Regions from separate parts of the Comamonas aquatilis genome, predicted to be linked through region 3. Evidence: predicted binding sites of a transcription regulator. Region 3 holds the regulator's gene; each other region holds the start of a gene.

Region 1 (6,155 bases), 160 kb from region 3:
GTGGGAGTAGGTCAACGTCTGCCCATGGCCGGGGCGCAGGTCGGTGATCCCAAAGCTTTCCACATGAGATTTGCGTTGCAGCGTGCGGGCAATGAGCGGGTTGCGGCTGTGGGTGACGGGGCTGTCCTCATCGGTTTGCGCCAGCACCAGGCCCTGCGGGTCGAGTAGAAAAATTGCGTTATACACCGTGTATTTGCTGCGATAGGCCTGCAGTCTTGCGCGTACAGAATCTGCATCCGGACCGGAGAGCCCGGCCACAAAGTGGCACAACTCTTCATCGGTGGCCAGAAAGCCCACATCTGCGGTGCGCTCGTAGAGATTGCGCACCAGCGTATCAATTACATGGCGAGCGCGCGTGGCCAGGCCGGCCATGACGCCTGCGACCGATTGATCCACCATGGACTGCACAAGATCGAGCTCCAGCTTTTCGAAGCCCTGCCGCGTGGCGGCCATCATGGGCAGCAGGGCACGGGCCTCCTGCGGGCAGTTCATCTTGGCGCTGGCTTCAATTAGCCGCCACATCAGGTTCAGTTCACGCAGCGAGCTTTCGCACTGGGTGACATGGCGCATATAGGGAATGAAAGCGTTGATCTGCAGCGAGTGGTCACGGCTCGCGTCCGGGGGCGTTGTCATCTCAGGGTGCATGCGCATGCACTGCAAGAGTCAGGCCTACTTGTAAGCAATAGTTGAACTTTGCTTCTGTGCCGACGTCAGCTTATCGGCTGGCATAAGTGCTTACCCGGACTGCCTCATTGAAGTTTCGTTCAGAAAGCGGCCCCCTTTCGAGGGGCGTTGCTGCATGAATCAGTGCTTAGCAGCAGGTAGGCGTGGACGATGAGCAGCTCCCAGCAGTCCAGCCCCGCTAACGCACCTGAACGAAACTCCGTGGGGGCGACAGGGAGTGCCAGCCGCCTGATATCTGTTGTGGTGCCGCCGCAGTAATCCCCATAACCCCGGCCGCCGATTCCCTCTTCCGTGGTACGGTTCGAGCAGAAGGCTTTGGTCCTGACGTACTTGGAACTTACGCCGTGCCGCAGGTGCTGAATATGGCTTCCAGTGGCTTGTTGTTGAACCTGCCTTATGACGAAAGCGTTACGCAATCCTAATCTTTCACGACAGAAAACATCCGGTCTTCTAACGACCTGCCATCAGAGACAGATACCTCAACTCGCACACTCTGCTTCGACACCATGACTTCACAGACTTTGTTTCCTTTGTTTTACGAGCAACCTCGCCCGCTGTCTTCTGGTGAGCACGCGAACCTGTCGTTCACCGGTAACACGGACTATGCCTACGCGGCCAAGACCAACGCCGTGCCGCTGGTGGCAACTGAGCTGCCAACCGCATGCCGCTATTTCCCTATCGTCTTTTCAGGCGATGAGCCCGCGCCGGTTGCTGTACTGGGTGTGCGTGGCGAGGAAAACCTGTTCGTCGATGCCGACGGCCAATGGCGTGCCGACACCTATGTGCCGGCCTATGTGCGCCGCTATCCCTTCATCTTCATGGAAAATGACGAGCGCAGCCAGTTCACACTTTGTATCGACGAGAAGGCTGCTTCGGTAGTGGATGGTCGTGACAATCCGCTTTTTGATGAAGCGGGTGAGCCTACGGACCTGGCGCGCAGCGCGCTGGCGTTCTGCCGCGATTACCAAAATCAGCACTCCTACACGATGGAGTTTGCGCGGGCAGTGGTCGAGGCCGATTTGCTGGTCGAGAACCGTGCCGATATCACTTTGGCCAATGGCCAGCGCCTGGCGATGTCTGGCTTCAAGGTGATCGACGAAGCGCGCTTCAACAAACTGCCGGACGATGAATTCCTGCGCTGGCGCGCGAATGGTTGGCTGGCCTTGGTCTATTGCCACTTGTTGTCGATCAATACCTGGCCTAGCTTGATCAACCAAGTGCAAGAATCCGCTGTGGCAGAAGCCGAAACAGCCGAAGCGTAAGCTCTGTCACAGCAGCTTTGCGCTGTTTGCCTTGCACTGAAGTGGTGGAGAGGTGAAGCATTGAGGTTTTTCTTCTCCACCTCTGGGCTATCAGTTGATTTTTTGCAGCGCGGCTTCCAGGGCCGCGTTGTCGATTTTCACGTCAGCAGGCGGTGCGAGCTTGCTTAGGTACTCATTGGCAAGCTCCCGCTGACGTTGCTCTCGCAAAGCGGTTTGCAGTGCGGGCTTGACCTCTTCCAGAGTGGCGAGGCGCGATGGTTGAGTTGCCAGCAGCTTGAGCACATGGAAGCCAGAAGCGGACCGCACGGGTTCACTGACTTGGTTGAGTTGCATGCTGGCGACGACATCACGGGTCTCTGGCAATAACTGTGCCAGAGGTAAATTTCCGACTTCTCCGCCTTTTGCCGCACTGGGCGTGTCTTGCGAGTGGGCTTTGGCCAGCGCTGCAAAGTCCCCTTCGCGTGATTGCTTGGCCAACTCGTCGGCCTTTTTGCGTACGGCGGCAATCGTTGCGGCATCCGCATCGGCGGCAACGGGCAGGAATATCTGTGCGACCCGATAGGTTGCCGCAATATGGAGTTGGGGCTTGGCTCGCTCGTAGGCGGCATTGACGTCGGCATCGCTTGGGAAGTCAGCCGGCAAGCGCGCAATTGACTCCAGGTAGCTGCTGCTGACGATACGGGCCGTGACGTCCTTGATGGCGGTATCGATGCGGGCCTTGACCTCCGGGCGTTCTGCCCACTTTTTTTGCTGGGCTTCGCGCAGCAGGGCTTCGCTCGCCAAACGTTGGCGCAGCCAGTTATCCAGACCTGCGCGGTCGCTTTTGACTTTGGCACGCTCGTTGTCGGGCATGGCGCGCAATAGCTGCTGGACTTCCGCTGAAGAGATGTGGATGGTGCCCAGCTTGGCAACCGCAGCGTCTGATGTCTTCGTCGGGGTCTGCGCCATGGCGCTGCTGCTCATGAGAACGATCAGAGCCAAGCTCATTGCACTAGGTACGTTGTGGCGGGACAGAAATTTCATTGACTATCACTTTCTTATTGCGCGCTGAAAGCGCCGACGGAATCGGCCAGCTTTTCCTGGCTGGCAGCAAGCCTCACGGAATGTAGCGTCTCAAACTCTACCGGAGGCCGGTCATGCTCAGATGAATGTCTGCGAAAAACATCTGGCCGTAGCCAAAGGCCGCGCTGGGGCGCTGTACCAAGTAGTGCAGTTCGGTTTGCGGATGGCGCAGTGGATTTGCTGCGAGTGGGCCTATGACTGAGTGCAGATTTGTACAAGCTCTTGAAACTCAGAAAAATTGCCTTATTATTAGCACTCAATGGGGTCGAGTGCTAATAAGCTCTGGACCTCACACTTTTCCGAATGCTGGCAGTTGTTGCCAGCAAGTCTTGTTTCAACTTTGTTGATGTATTTAGGAGTTGGTATGAACCTGCGTCCCCTGCACGATCGCGTGATCGTCAAGCGCCTCGAAAACGAAACCAAGACGGCTTCGGGCATCTTTATCCCCGACAACGCCGCCGAGAAGCCTGACCAAGGTGAAGTGCTGGCAGTGGGTCCCGGCAAGCGCAACGACAAGGGCGAACAAGTGGCCCTGAACGTCAAGGTCGGTGACCGCGTTCTGTTCGGCAAGTACTCGGGCCAGACCGTGAAGGTCGACGGCGACGAGCTGCTGGTGATGAAGGAAGACGACCTGTTCGCAGTCGTCGAGAAGTAAGTTCTTCTCCAAGAAACTCATAAATTCATAGCTGTTGGCGCTTCATTGATAAGCGTTGACAGCCAAATTGATCCAAATTTTGTAGGAGCCAAAAATGGCAGCAAAAGACGTAGTTTTCGGCGGTGAAGCACGTGCACGCATGGTTGAAGGCGTGAACATTCTGGCTAACGCAGTCAAAGTGACCCTGGGCCCCAAGGGCCGCAATGTGGTGCTGGAGCGCTCGTTCGGCGCCCCCACCGTGACCAAGGACGGTGTGTCCGTGGCCAAGGAAATCGAACTCAAGGACAAGCTGCAAAACATGGGCGCTCAGCTCGTGAAGGAAGTGGCCTCCAAGACCAACGACATCGCCGGTGACGGCACCACGACTGCTACCGTGCTGGCCCAAGCCATCGTGCGTGAAGGCTCCAAGTACGTGGCCGCTGGTCTGAACCCCATGGACCTGAAGCGCGGTATCGACAAGGCTGTGATCGCCCTGGTGGAAGAGCTGAAGAAGCAATCCAAGGCCACGACCACTTCCAAGGAAATCGCTCAAGTCGGTTCCATCTCCGCCAACTCCGACGAATCCGTGGGCAGCATCATTGCTGAAGCCATGGACAAGGTTGGCAAGGAAGGCGTGATCACCGTTGAAGAAGGCAAGAGCCTGGCCAACGAACTGGATGTCGTGGAAGGCATGCAATTCGACCGTGGCTACCTGTCGCCCTACTTCATCAACAACCCCGAAAAGCAAGCCGCGATTCTGGACAACCCCTTCGTGCTGCTGTTCGACAAGAAGATCAGCAACATCCGCGACCTGCTGCCCACACTGGAGCAAGTTGCCAAGGCTGGCCGTCCCCTGCTGATCATTGCTGAAGATGTCGAAGGCGAAGCCCTGGCAACTCTGGTGGTGAACACCATCCGCGGCATCCTGAAGGTTGTGGCTGTGAAGGCTCCTGGCTTCGGCGACCGCCGCAAGGCCATGCTGGAAGACATTGCCATCCTGACTGGCGGCAAGGTTATCGCTGAAGAAGTGGGCCTGACCCTGGACAAGGTGACTCTGGAAGACCTGGGCCAAGCTCAGCGTGTCGAAATCGGCAAGGAAAACACCACCATCATCGACGGTGCTGGCCAAGCTGTTGAAATCGAAGCCCGCGTCAAGCAAATCCGCGCTCAGATCGAAGAAGCGTCCAGCGACTACGACCGTGAAAAGCTGCAAGAGCGCGTGGCCAAGCTGGCCGGCGGTGTTGCCGTGATCAAGGTTGGCGCTGCCACCGAAGTCGAAATGAAGGAAAAGAAGGCCCGCGTTGAAGACGCCCTGCACGCTACCCGCGCTGCTGTGGAAGAAGGCATCGTGGCCGGCGGCGGCGTGGCTCTGCTGCGCGCCAAGCAAGCTGTGGGCACTCTGTCCACTGGCAATGCCGAGCAAGACGCCGGTATCAAGCTGGTGCTCAAGGCGGTGGAAGCTCCTCTGCGCGAAATCGTGGCCAACGCCGGTGGCGAGCCTTCGGTGGTGGTGGACGCTGTGTTGAAGGGCCAAGGCAACTTCGGCTTCAACGCTGCCAACGACACCTATGGCGACATGCTGGAAATGGGTATTCTGGATCCCACCAAGGTGACTCGCACTGCACTGCAAAACGCTGCTTCCGTGGCTTCGCTGCTGCTGACCACCGAGTGCATGATCGCTGAAGCCCCCAAGGCTGACGGCGGCCCTGCCATGCCCGACATGGGTGGCATGGGTGGCATGGGCGGCATGGGCATGTAATTGCCAAGCTGCTGACCGAATGGCCGCAAGGCCATTCAACCAGCTCCGAAAAGGCCGCATTCATTGCGGCCTTTTTTATTGCCTTTTATGAATCAAACTAGCATCTAGCCCTTTGCCTTATTGCGCTAGTTGCTCATGTTTTTAAATTCTCGATGCGAGCGGCATTACCCGGTCTCGTGCAGGAGGCTTGTGCCTGGGAGCATTGCAGTTCCTGATTCCGTGGTGCGCCAAGCTGAAATTTGCTGCACATCTGCCGGCATGCGGCCCCACCGCGTAGATGAGTAATGTGAGCAATGGCCGACCGCCATAAAAAACGCCCGGAGCTTGCGCGCCGGGCGTTTGGGTTGTGGCCTTGGCTTTCAGCGAATGAACGTCATTCGCTGATGCCTGGCTTGATTCTGATCAGTTGCGGAACAAGTCCAGAATGCGGCTGCGCTCTTCGGTTGCAGGCGCAGGCGTGGAGCCGCCAGCCGAGCCGGTGTTGGCATCGCTGCCGTCCATGCCCAGGTTGCTCACGCCGCCGCCACGGACGTTCTCTTCGTAGTACCAGTCGCCACCCATGTTGACCACGCCTGGAGGCACGGGCATTTCGGCCACAGGTACGCCCTTGAGCGCGTGCTGCATGAAGCTGATCCAGATGGGCAGGCTCAGACCGCCACCGGTTTCGCGCGAGCCCAGATTGCGTGGCGTGTCATAGCCAATCCACGAGACCGCTGCCATGGTGGGCTGAAAGCCGGTAAACCAGGCATCGACC
Region 2 (6,155 bases), on a different contig from region 3:
GTGGCGTAGCCACGTCTGGGGTTGGGGAAATCTGGCCTGGGGCTGATTTATGCAACAACGCCACTCGCCATGTGTCCACTGGTTCCGGTGATTTTTATTTCGACTACTCCTACATGAAGACATTGAGTGCCGCTATGTAATAGACGGGCGGAACCGGACACAACCAGCGGACTGGTCATCCATTGCCGGCACATGTGGTCAGGCCATCCGGAATACGTAGGATGCTGATCGGTCACTAGAAAAGTGGCCCGTAAGCATCGGGGTTGTTTGGATTTTTTGCAGTTCTTTTCCGCTGGCGAGAGTAGTCGTTCAATTGGGCAACATCTACGTTGTAGTGGCCCTGCAGATGACTGCACTGAAACTCATCGTCAATCAGATCAACAAGGGTATCCAAGCAATTCAATACTTCATCCTCAGTTGGCTCCCCCCAGTGGAGCAAGACCGCGTAACGATGGTTAAAAGGTATGACGTCAAAGTGCTCTCGGCTGCTGTTGACGCGATGATCATTAAGGACGCTGTGCGCTATTAATTCCGCATAGGCCATGTCAGTAACAGCCCATGCAAAGTAAGGGATGAAGGGAAAGGGCACTCCGGTGGTGTAAAGCTGCTTAGTCCGCTCCATGGGGTCCACGCTAAGCCCCACTTTGATTCGGTTGTACCAAGTCGGGTCAAGGCTGCGGAACACATACACGAAACCAGGAACTCTTTGATCTTGTCTTAGTCGCACTATCTCAAACCCACTCTGCTTATGCCATGTACATGGCCGATTATTTCTGTGCTGATGAGCACTCGTTACCAAATCAGTTTACTTCGACAATTCGTAAATGACTGAAAGTGGCCGAAGGGAGCAGGCCAGGGAGCGGCCTCAATAGCCGAGGACGATCATCTTCTCAGTCAATCCTTGATCGAAGCTGTCGGCGCACTGATAGCGAGCATTTAATCAATGTTGCCGGTACACGCATTGGGCCTTTTCCAACATCTGGCCTGAGGCTACTACAGCTCAAAGTGACTGAGATCTACTAGGTATGCGCGACAACCATTGTTGCGAACGCATGGGCAAATTGACTTGCTCAACACCGGGTCTGCGACTTGGTAGCCCTCCAAAAACCACCTGACGCCCCTTAGCGGCACAAACCCTGCAGAACTCGAATGCGCAGCATGAGACGCGCATCGTGCGAGGCGGCATGGGTATCAGCTCCTGCCTGCTTGAGCCTGGCACAGCCGCGTCTTCACCAAGGCCAACAAGGGGAGTACGGAAAAAACAAAGTCACAAGTTAAGTATTTCCGGTTTTTTTGAGAATTTTGCCTAAAAAATAATCAATCTCAGAGGATGGTAACTTGTGGAAATCAAAATTTCACCAATTAAATCAACTAGTTATGCAAGCGCTTTGGCTTCAAAGCAGTACAAAACTCAGTGAGAAAAGTACAAAACTCAAGAAGAATCGACAATCGACATTTTCTTCAAGGGGTTTGGCTCCCCCTACGAAATCTGCGGGAACTTTGCCTTTAGCACTCCCTCTAACGGAGTGCTAATATGAAGATCATGGAAGAAAGGAAACCTGCAATGACATCTGCCTCCGGCTCCATTGCTACTGCTTTGGCACCCACGAACCCTTGGGCTCTGGTACCACCGCTGGGCAACCTGGATGCTTATATTTCTGCGGCCAATCGCTTGCCCATGCTCACCCTTGAGGAAGAGCAGGACTACGCACGCAAACTCAAAGAACACAACGATCTGGATGCCGCTGGGCGTCTGGTCATGTCCCACCTGCGCCTAGTCGTATCGATCTCCCGCCAGTACCTGGGCTACGGTCTGCCCCATGGCGACCTGATCCAGGAAGGCAACGTGGGCCTGATGAAAGCTGTCAAACGCTTCGACCCTGACCAGGGCGTGCGCCTGGTGAGCTACGCCATGCACTGGATCAAGGCCGAGATCCATGAATACATCTTGAAGAACTGGCGCATGGTCAAGGTCGCCACGACCAAGGCCCAGCGCAAGCTGTTCTTCAATCTGCGCTCTATGAAGCACGACATGAAGTCTGACGCCGCCATGGCCGATGACGACAGAGTCATGCGCGACACCTTGACCACTCACGAAATTGACGCCATGGCTGCCAAGCTCAACGTCAAGCGCGAGGAAGTCATCGAGATGGAAACGCGTCTGGCCGGTGGCGATGTGCTGCTGGACCCTTCACCCAGTGATGATGGCGAGCAGGCCTTTGGCCCCATTGCCTACTTGGCCGATGCCAATCATGAGCCTGTGGCCATGATTGAATCGCGTCAGCGTGATCACCTGGCCACCGACGGCATCACCATGGCTTTGGACGCACTCGATGAGCGCAGCCGCCGCATCGTGGAAGAGCGCTGGCTCAAAGTCAATGACGACGGCTCCGGCGGCATGACGCTGCACGAGCTGGCCGCCGAGTACGGCGTCAGTGCCGAGCGCATCCGCCAGATCGAAGTGGCAGCCATGAAGAAGATGAAAAAAGCGTTGACCGAGTTTGCCTGAACACCAAACTGCGCCTCGGCGACTTAAAAGGCTGAAATGCTGAATCACAAACCCGGATAATTTCCGGGTTTTTTGTTTTCTACTGGGCGTGGGCACACTGCTCGCAACCCCTCACCTTCACAACCATAATTTCCAAGAGACTTGCCATGCCTGTTCGCACTCTGAAGCAACTGTCCCGCCGTGGCCTGATTTGCGCCACCGCAGCCCTGGCGGCCACGGTCATGGCGCCTGCCATGGCGGCAGACAACTGGCCAGACAAGCCCCTGCGCCTGATCGTGGGCTTTCCCGCAGGCTCCTCGCCCGACCTGACAGCCCGCGCTCTGGCCGAGCCGCTGGAGAAAAAGCTGGGTCAGACCATCATTGTGGAAAACCGCGTGGGCGCAGGCGGCAACATTGCCGCCGAATATGTGGCCAAGGCCGACGATTACACCTTCAGCGTGATGATCAACGGCAATATGACGATTGCCAAGCTGCTCAATCCCAGCGTTCGCTATGACCCCGTCAAGGATTTGCAGGCAGTCAGCCTGATCGGCGTGGCACCGCTGGTGCTGGTCGCGCCGGCGTCGGCTCCTCAGGGCAAGGCCTTCATGGATGCTGCCGTCAAGGCCGGTGACAAATGGAGCTACGGCTCGCCCGGCGTGGGCACCGTGGGCCATCTGGGCATGGAGCTGCTCAAGAGCCGCTCGGCCATCAAGCCCGTGCACGTGCCGTATACCGGCTACCCCCAGGTGTTCAACGGCATTCAGGGCGGCGACCTGCAACTGTCCATGCTGCCCCCTGCTCTGGCCATGGCCCAGATTCAGGCCGGCAAGCTGCACGGCATTGGCGTGACCTCGGCCGCCCGCAGCCCACTGGCTCCGGGCCTGCCCAGCTTGAAGGATTTGGGCATCAACAACTTTGACCTGGAAATCTGGAACGCGGTGGCCGCTCCCAAGTCCATGCCCAAAGCCCATGTGGAAAAGCTGGCCGCTGCCGTGAGCGAGATTGTGCGCACGCCCGAGATGCGCCAGAAGCTGGCCATGCAGGGCTGGCAAGCCATTGGCAGCTCGCCCGAAGGCCTGCAAAACCGCATCCAGCAGGATGTGAAGGCGCTGGGCACCATCATTCGCGAACAGAAAATCTCTGCGCAGTAATCACGCTGCTTTTCAGTTCCTGCTCAAGCTTGCTGTTTGAGTAGCCAAGCCTGGCCCGACTGTCTGTCAGACAGCGGCGTCCGCTATCATGCGCCCGACTGGCATGCGTTTTCGCAGTGCCGTCGGGCGCATTGCTTTGTACGGGCCGCGCCCCTGTTTATGGAGTCTTCATGGACGCTGGTACCTGGTTCACCCAACTCAATGCCTGGCAGGTCATGGCCTTGGGTCTGGTCTTTTTTGGCGCAATTTATGGGCTGGGCGGCCTGGCCATGTCGCTGCTGACGCGCACGCTGGCCGGTCTTGGCTTAGGCCGGCCACTCGATACCCGCGCCCTCAAACCCGATCAGCTGCAGCGTGAATGGCGCCAGTCTTTTTATTCCATCCTGGTTTTCGGCCTGGGCATGATCGTGCCCTGGGGCTTTTTGCAACTGGGCTGGGCACACCTGACGCCCACGGCCGGCGCAGGCCGTATTGCGCTGGAAATTCTGGTTCTGCTGATCTGGAACGATGTGCACTTCTGGCTCAACCATCGCCTGCTGCACACCAAGCGCCTGGTGCGCTATCACGGCGACCACCACCGCTCCGTGGTGACCACGCCCTGGTCCACCTATAGCTTTCACCCCATTGAGGCTCTGATGCTGGGCAACATCATTCTGCTGCCCATGCTGGTGCATGACTTTTATTTCTGGTCGCTGGCCTCCGTGCCGCTGCTGAGTCTGATCCTCAACCTGATAGGCCACTCCAACTACGATTTCTTCCCCAAGGTCTCGGATACCCATCCTCTGGCCGCCAGCCGCCGTCACCATCTGCATCATGCACGCCCGGCCGGCAACTATGGCTTTGCCCTGCCGTTCATGGATCAGCTCATGGGTACCCAGGTCAAGACCGGTACTGCCCAGCCCACCAGCCACTGAATGAGCAAGCCCCCTCGCCGCCATCTGCTGCCGCGCCTGCGCCATTGGCGAGACTGGCAGTCTGTGGCGTATATGACGGCCATGCCCGTCATCGTCTGGTGGCAATGGACGCATGGCTTCAGCTTCGTGCTGTATGCCATCGAGCTGTTTCTGACACTGGGCATAGGCGTCATTCACCACAACCACACCCATGCACGCATGTGGCGCGGGCGCTGGAGCAACCGCTTCACCGACTACTGGCTTACCTTGCTGCAAGGCCACCCGACGTTTGTGTTCTGGCCGGCCCATGTGGCCAACCATCACCGTTTCCGCCACGGCCCCAAAGACATTGCACGCACCTACAGGCCAGCGTTTGGCGGCGACACCAACCACCTCTGGGGCTATCTGGTTCACCCGTTGCAGGCAGCCTGCGTGCTGTACCCGCTGTTTATGCGCTGGCTGAACCAGCTGCGCCTGCACCGGCCCGGCGCGTTTCGCTATTGCATGGGCCAGTACGCGCTATGGCTGGGCAGCTGGGGCTGCTTGCTATGGCTGGACTGGCAAAAAGCGCTGATCTTTGTCATCCTTCCCCAGTTGCACGGCCTGCACTGGCTGCTGGCCACCAACTATCTGCAGCACGCCCATGCCGACGGCCGGCCGCTGAGCAGAGCGCAGCGCAATACCCCCGGTATCGAGCTGAACTACGCCCGCAATTTCGAAGGGCTGGTCAACCCCCTGCTTTTTAATATTGGCCTGCATACCGCGCACCATGAGTGCCCACATGCCCACTGGTCGGAATTGACAAGGCTGCACGCCGACACCTACCGCCAGCGGGTCACGCCAGCACTCAACGAGGGCGGCCTGCTGCCCTATATGGGGCGTGTGTATGTCCTGGGTCTGATCTGGCCCGCAGCCAGAACCCGACCGCAAATGCCCGCAGACGCTATTCAATAACGATGGTTTGAAAATCTATGCCAGTTGCCTATTCGAACGTATACCTTCAATCTGCCGGCATGTTTTTGCCTGGCGCCCCGGTGGACAACGTCGGCATGGATGCGTTTGTTGCACCGCTGAACCGCATCTCCGAACGCATCAAACGCCGCATCCTGGCGGAAAACGGCATTCAGAGTCGCTACTACGCCATAGACGGCGAAGGCCATACCGTGGTCAGCAACACGCAGATGGCAGCCGGTGCCATTGATGACACCCTGAAGCTGGCGGGCAAGACACTGGCCGATATCGGCTATCTGTCCAGCGGGTCCTCGGGCGGCGATGCCTTGATGCCCGGCTTTGCCAGCATGATTCAGGGCGAAATGGCTGCGCCGCCCATGGAGACCCTGTCCGTGCACGGTGTCTGCGCGGCCAGCGTGGGTGCCATGCAAGCGGCGGCCATGGCCGTGGAAAGCGGCGCCCATCGCCTGGCGCTGTCGGTGGCCAGCGAAATGCCATCGCGCCTGTTCAAGCGCTCGCGCTTTGCCGCTCAAGGCTATGACACGGACTTTGATGCCCACTTTCTGCGCTGGATGCTCTCGGACGGCGCGGGCGCCGTGCTGCTGGGCGGCCCCAAGGCTTTGCCTCAGGCCAACGGCCTGCGCCTGAAGCTCAAATGGACCCACCAGC
Region 3 (6,155 bases):
TCGCGCTCCAAGGCATAGCAAATGGTGCGAGCAATGGCCGGGTCGTCCTCCAGCAGCAGCAGCTGCGGGGCGCCGCCTGGTGCTGGCTGCAGGGACACAGGGCTTGGCATGCAAGAGTCCGGACGCTTATTTTTCCGCCGGGGCGGGGCTCAGGTATTGCGCCGCCAGATCCAGGAACTTGCCACGAAAGTCCAGACAGCGGTGTCTGCGCAAAGTGGGCCAGCGCTTTTCGAAATGCCTGGCCAGAGCCTCCACCATAAACACCGAGCGGTGCTGGCCGCCCGTGCAACCAATACCTACAGTCACATAGCTGCGATGGTCTTGCGCCAGCAAAGGCAGCCAACGGTCCAGAAAACACTCTATGTCCTGCTGCATCTGCCGCACTTGCTGTTGGCCGTGCAGATAGTCAGCCACCGGCTTGTCCAGTCCGGTCAAGGGGCGCAGCTCTTGCTCGTAGTGGGGATTGGGCAGCATGCGCACGTCGAACACATAGTCAGAGTCTGTGGGCAGGCCGTGCTTGAAGCCAAAGGATTGAAATACCAGCGTCATCTGCCCCATGGGGACGGCAATGACCTGTTTGACATAGCTTTGCAACTGGGCTGATTTGAGATCGCTGGTATCCAGCACCATGGATTTGTCACGCAGCTCGGCCAGCAGCTCGCGTTCTTTTTCTATGCCTTGCTCGAGTGCCAAATGCTCGTCTGCAATCCTGTCCTGCGACAAAGGGTGCTTGCGGCGAGTTTCCGAGAAGCGGCGCACCAGCGTGCTGGTGGAGGCATCGAGAAAAATCAGGTGCGGCACCAGCCCCTGCTGCTGCAAGCGCTCCAGCTGCGCCGGCAACTGCGGCAGGCCTTGGGCACTGCGGGCATCAATGGCAACGGCCACCTTGTTGCTGTGGTGCTTGAGCTCCACAAACGATTGGAGCAGCTCGGGCGGAAGGTTGTCCACGCAGTAATAGCCGGCATCCTCCAGAGCGTGCAGGGCCACGGATTTTCCCGATCCGGACATGCCGCTGATCAGAACAATCTCCAAAGACATGAATCAATCTCCCTTGACCTTGCTAGATGCTTTACGCGCCACATGAGAGGCTGCGGTCTTGGCGACTTTGGCGCTCGCAGCCGGTGCCTGGGCCAATCTTGCCACGGCCAGCATTTCTCGAGCATGGGCCATGGTTGCATCGGAAATCAGCTCGCCTCCCAGCATGCGTGCCAGCTCGCTTTCTCTGTCTGCGCCAGACAAAGGTGCCACGCTGCTGATGGTGGTGTTGTTCTTGGGCTTTTTGGCCACCAGATAGTGCTGATCCGCATAGGCTGCAACCTGCGGCAAATGGGTGACGGCCAGCACCTGGCGCGAATGGCCCAGCGAGTGCATGAGGCGGCCCACGGTTTCCGCGACCGCTCCGCCCACGCCGGAATCCACTTCGTCAAATATCAAGGTGGCCGCTTCGCCTAGTTCGCTGGTGGTGACCGCAATGGCCAGGGAAATACGTGACAGCTCGCCGCCCGAGGCGACCTTGGCAATCGGCTTGGGCGTGGCTCCCGGGTGACCGGCCACCAGAAAGGTGACGCTGTCCGTGCCTGCCGGGGTGGCGGATTCGGCCGTGTCCAGCTGGACTTCAAACAGCCCGCCTTTCATGCCCAGACTCTGCATGGATTGGGTGATGGCGCGCGACAGGCGCGGCGCGGCAAGGGCCCGCTGCTGAGAAATGGTGCGCGCAAGGTTCAGATACTGCTGGTGGGCCGCTTGCTCGCTGGAGCGCAAGCCCTCCACATCGACGGCTGCATCGAGCTGGCGTAGCTCCTGCCTCCAGCTTTCCAGCAGAGCCGGCAATTCTTCAGGAGTGCGCTTGTAGCGGCGCGCCAGCTGCATCCACATCGACAGGCGCTGATCGAGATCGGCCAGCAGCTCGGGGTCCAGGTCGGCGCGGCGCAAATAGGTTTGCAGAGAATGGCGCGCGTCTTGCAGCTGAGCGACGCAAGAGCTCAACACATCGGCAATGCTTTGAAATTCGGGCTCCAGGTGCTCCTGGCCCTGTAGCAGATGATGGGCCCGGTTCAATGGGGTCGCGGCGCCGGCTTCGTCATCTTCCAGCATCTGCAAGCCCGCTTGCGCCGTATCCATCAGCGTCTGTGCGTGCGACAGGCGGGTGTGCTGGGCATTGAGCTCATCCCATTCGTCGGCTTGGGGCGAGAGCTTGTCCAGCTCCGATATCTGCCACTGCAGGCGCTCGCGTTCGCGCTGCAGGTTGTCTTGAGCCGAAACAGCTTGCTCCAAGGCTTGCAGGGTCTCGCGCCAGGCCTGCCACAGCCGCTTGAGCTCTGCCGTGCTGATGCTGCCGTAGGTGTCCAGCATGGCGCGTGCCGCATCGGGACGTGTCAGGCTTTGCCAGGCGTGCTGGCCATGAATGTCCAGCAACTGCTCGCCCAGATGGCGCAGCTGCGTGGCCGTGGCGGGCGTGCCGTTGATCCAGGCGCGGCTGCGCCCCTGGTTGTCTATGGTTCGACGCAGCAGCAGTGCGTCTTCAGCGGCAAAGCCGGCTTCCTCAAGCCATGGCACCAGCCGGGGTGGACTGTCAAATTCCGCACAGATATCGGCAAGACTGCAGCCCTCGCGGACCACATCGGCATCAGCCCGGGCTCCCAGCACCAGTTGCAGCGCGTCAATCAGAATCGATTTGCCGGCACCGGTTTCGCCGGTCAATACGGTAAAGCCGCTTTGCCAGTCCAGATCCAGTGTCTGGACGATCACAAAATCACGCAGAACAATGCGCTTCAAAGCCATTCAGGCGCCTCCCTCATTCCAGCCCAATTTTTTGCGCAAGGTGTCGAAATAGCTCCAGTCCTTGGGATGCAGAAAGCGCACGCTGTGGTCGGCGCGCTTGACCAGGATGCGATCGCCGTGCTGTAAGGAGGCCAGCGACTGCATATCGAAATTGGCGCTGATATCGCGCCCGGCAACGACTTCAATCGTCACTTCTTGCGAGTCCGAAAGAACAATCGGGCGGTTCGAAAGGTTGTGAGGCGCAATCGGCACCATGACCCAAGCCGGAATCGATGGATGCAGCATGGGACCGCCAGCCGAGAGCGCATAGGCGGTGGAACCGGTGGGAGTGGCGACGATCAAGCCGTCGGCACGCTGGTTCGAAACGAACTTGCCGCCCACTTCGACCCGCAACTCGACCATGCCGGAGGTCGACCCGCGGTTGACCACGACATCGTTCATGGCCAGGGCTTCAAACACGCATTGGTCATCGCGCATGACCCTGGCCTGCATCAGCGGCCGTTCGTCTTCCTCATACTCGCCTTGCAGCATGGGCGTGATGGTGGATTCAAAGTCTTCCAGGGCAATATCGGTCACAAAACCCAGGCGGCCACCATTGATGCCGATCAGCGGAGTACCGTATTTGGCAAGATGACGGCCGGCACCGAGCATGGTGCCGTCGCCGCCCACGACAAGACCCAGATCGCAATGCTGGCCCAGTCCGTCGACATCCATGCAGGGAAAATCGGTCAGGCTCGCATGAATGGCAGACTGTGTATCCAGAATGACGTCACAACCGAGACTGCGTAAATACGTGGCAATCCGGCCCAGTGCATGGCTGGCACTTTCGGATGGTGCACCGGCACTGGGTGCGTGGTACTTGCCGATCAAGGCAACATGGCGAAACGTGGATGTCATTTGGGAAATTACATCATTAAAATCAAAGCATGCTCGAAGAACGTGCCAAGTTATTGCTCAAAGCGCTGATCGAGCGTTATATCGCCGACGGTCAACCGGTGGGGTCGCGCACCCTTTCTCGGGCCTCTGGCCTTGAATTGTCGCCTGCCACCATACGCAACGTGATGGCGGACCTGGAAGAGTTGGGACTGATCATCAGTCCCCACACCTCGGCCGGCCGTGTTCCCACGGCCAGAGGTTATCGTCTGTTCGTGGACACCATGTTGACAGCGGACCGTTCAGGGATTGTGACGCCTGAGCTGATGCCAGAGCAACCGCAAAAAGTGATTGCCAATGCGGCCAATCTGCTGTCCAGCCTCTCCCAGTTTGTGGGCGTAGTGATGGTGCCGCGTCGCAGCTCGGTGTTTAAGCACATCGAGTTTGTGCGCCTGTCCGAGCGGCGTTTTCTCGTCATCATCGTCTCACCCGAAGGCGATGTGCAAAACCGTGTCATCTTCACCGATGTGGACTACAGCGCTTCGCAGCTGATTGAGGCGGCCAACTTCCTCAATCGCCACTATGCCGGCCTTGCCATGGAAGATGTGCGTTCGCGCATTCAGAGCGAGGTGGAACAGTTGCGTGGAGAGGTTGCCACCCTCATGCAGGCTGCGGTGGATGTGAGCGCCGAGGTGATGAGTGCCAATGATCAGGAAGACGTAGTCATTGCAGGCGAGCGCAATCTGCTGTCTGTCAGCGATTTTTCCAGTGACATGGGCAATTTGCGCCGAGCATTTGACCTGTTTGAACAGAAAACCCAGATTCTGCGCCTGCTGGACTTTTCCAATCAGGCCGAGGGCGTGCGCATTTACATAGGCGGCGAAAGCCAGACTGTGCCGTTTGAAGAGCTCTCAATAGTGAGTGCTCCCTATGAGCTCGATGGCAAGGTGGTTGGCACCTTGGGCGTGATCGGCCCAACACGCATGCATTACGACAAGATGATCCAGATTGTCGATATCACATCGAAACTTGTGAGCAATGCGCTCAGTCACAAGCGCTAGCCTCGTTAGGCCATACAATAGCGAGGTTTTTCCGGTTACAGCCATCGGTTGTGGCGGGTGTTGGGGCGTTAGCTCAGTTGGTTAGAGCAGGGGACTCATAATCCCTTGGTCGTCGGTTCAAGTCCGCCACGCCCTACCAAGACATATAGGAAAGCCTGCTATTTAAACGTAGCAGGCTTTTTGCTTTTCTACTTGGTGTAGTCGTGTCGTAGGCAAGAGGCGGAGTTTTCTATCCTTGTCCAATAGGCTGCCGTTCGCCTGTCTGTAGGTCGTCGGTTGACGGTATCTGCGTCATCACAGGCATCGTCTCCTCCTTCATGAGATTGCAGACAGCCTCTGCGCCGGCTGTGCACCGGGGCGGGGGCAGTCATGGCATGCGCCGATTTGCCAACGTCGCGAACCCATTGCGGCGCTGGCTCGGAGGACCGAGGACTGCGCCGCAAGGATGCGATCAGAGATCAGCGTGCGATCTTCTACACCTCGCCCATTGCGGGATCGCTGACCGTGTGTTTGCCGGTTTCCACGCGGCCCGCAAAGCGTCGGTAGTAGGACGCATCGCTGTTGCAGGTCACGGCAAAGTCATACCAGTGTCCGTAGCTCTCCAGCTCCCAGTGCTGCTCGGCGCTGGCGCCGGCGGCAACATTCACCGTCCACGGGCCATCCGTGCGATAGGCCATGGGCGTTATGGTGAACACGGACGGCTGGCCGCTCTTGTTCATCAGATCAAGGTAAACATTGCCGTTGGTGATGTCATAGCAGACGCGAATCTCAGGCGCCGCCTGTGTGCCGGCGAGGCGGTTCAAGTCGCCCTTGAAGTGGCGATGAAAGCCGTTGGGGCCCAGCACCCAGAGGTCGTACTTGCCGAAGTTGTCGCGCGCGGCATCCCAGGTGTCGGACAGCGTCTTGCCTGCTTCCACCATATAGCGGCGCGGATTGCGGTCGAGTTTCTGGCGGTCGTAGACATGGAAGACGGCAGCCTGTGCACCGGTGTTCGCAAACAGCAACTCCACCTGGCCGCTGGCCTGGCAGCGTGCACTGGCATGCAACTCGTAGGGCAGGGCGCGCGACGGACGTGTGCCGGCGGCCTGCAGCGGTTGCTGCATGTCGCGCGGCACGGGCACGGCTGGCAGCTTTTGCTGATCGGCACGCAGCTTGTCTGCGGCATCGCGCGTGGAGCGTCCGCCCAGTGTGGGCAAGGTTTCGTTGTTCGGCGTCTTGAAGTTGAAAGCGCTGCTCAGATCGCCGCATACCGCACGACGGAAGGGGCTGATATTCGGTTCGCTCACGCCAAAGCGGGCCTCGAGAAAGCGCAGTACCGAAGTGTGGTCGAACACTTGCGAGTTGACCCAGCCGCCGCGGCTCCATGGCGAGATGACGTAGAGCGGAACACGCGGCCCGGGGCCATAGACACGGCCGTCCGCAGCTGGCTGGCTGCGACTG

The links. Region 3 encodes HrcA, which represses chaperone genes, less so after heat shock. Its sites were predicted from a motif close to TTAGCACTCNNNNNNNNNGAGTGCTAA; they were not measured.
Region 1: a site for HrcA is predicted at 3,258-3,284, ahead of groES (co-chaperone GroES). Genes of this name have one in related genera too.
Region 2: a site for HrcA is predicted at 1,507-1,533, ahead of rpoH (RNA polymerase sigma factor RpoH). Genes of this name have one in related genera too.

Annotation. Positions count from the first base shown of each region.
Region 1 covers NZ_CBCSIW010000001.1:208,576-214,730, forward strand. The annotation lists gene ACNAZA_RS00900 (chemotaxis protein CheW) at 1-633, opposite strand, end outside; gene ACNAZA_RS00905 (SapC family protein) at 1,191-1,946, shown strand; gene ACNAZA_RS00910 (peptidylprolyl isomerase) at 2,037-2,969, opposite strand; gene groES (co-chaperone GroES) at 3,373-3,663, shown strand; gene groL (chaperonin GroEL) at 3,758-5,401, shown strand; gene ACNAZA_RS00925 (penicillin-binding protein 1A) at 5,804-6,155, opposite strand, start outside.
Region 2 covers NZ_CBCSIW010000029.1:32,179-38,333, reverse strand. The annotation lists gene ACNAZA_RS21155 (GIY-YIG nuclease family protein) at 236-691, opposite strand; gene rpoH (RNA polymerase sigma factor RpoH) at 1,565-2,509, shown strand; gene ACNAZA_RS21145 (Bug family tripartite tricarboxylate transporter substrate binding protein) at 2,656-3,642, shown strand; gene ACNAZA_RS21140 (sterol desaturase family protein) at 3,813-4,556, shown strand; gene ACNAZA_RS21135 (fatty acid desaturase) at 4,557-5,489, shown strand; gene ACNAZA_RS21130 (beta-ketoacyl-ACP synthase III) at 5,507-6,155, shown strand, end outside.
Region 3 covers NZ_CBCSIW010000001.1:372,078-378,232, forward strand. The annotation lists gene creB (two-component system response regulator CreB) at 1-110, opposite strand, end outside; gene rapZ (RNase adapter RapZ) at 127-1,038, opposite strand; gene recN (DNA repair protein RecN) at 1,042-2,781, opposite strand; gene ACNAZA_RS01700 (NAD kinase) at 2,782-3,678, opposite strand; gene hrcA (heat-inducible transcriptional repressor HrcA) at 3,708-4,715, shown strand; tRNA gene ACNAZA_RS01710 (tRNA-Ile) at 4,778-4,854, shown strand; gene ACNAZA_RS01715 (phosphocholine-specific phospholipase C) at 5,189-6,155, opposite strand, start outside.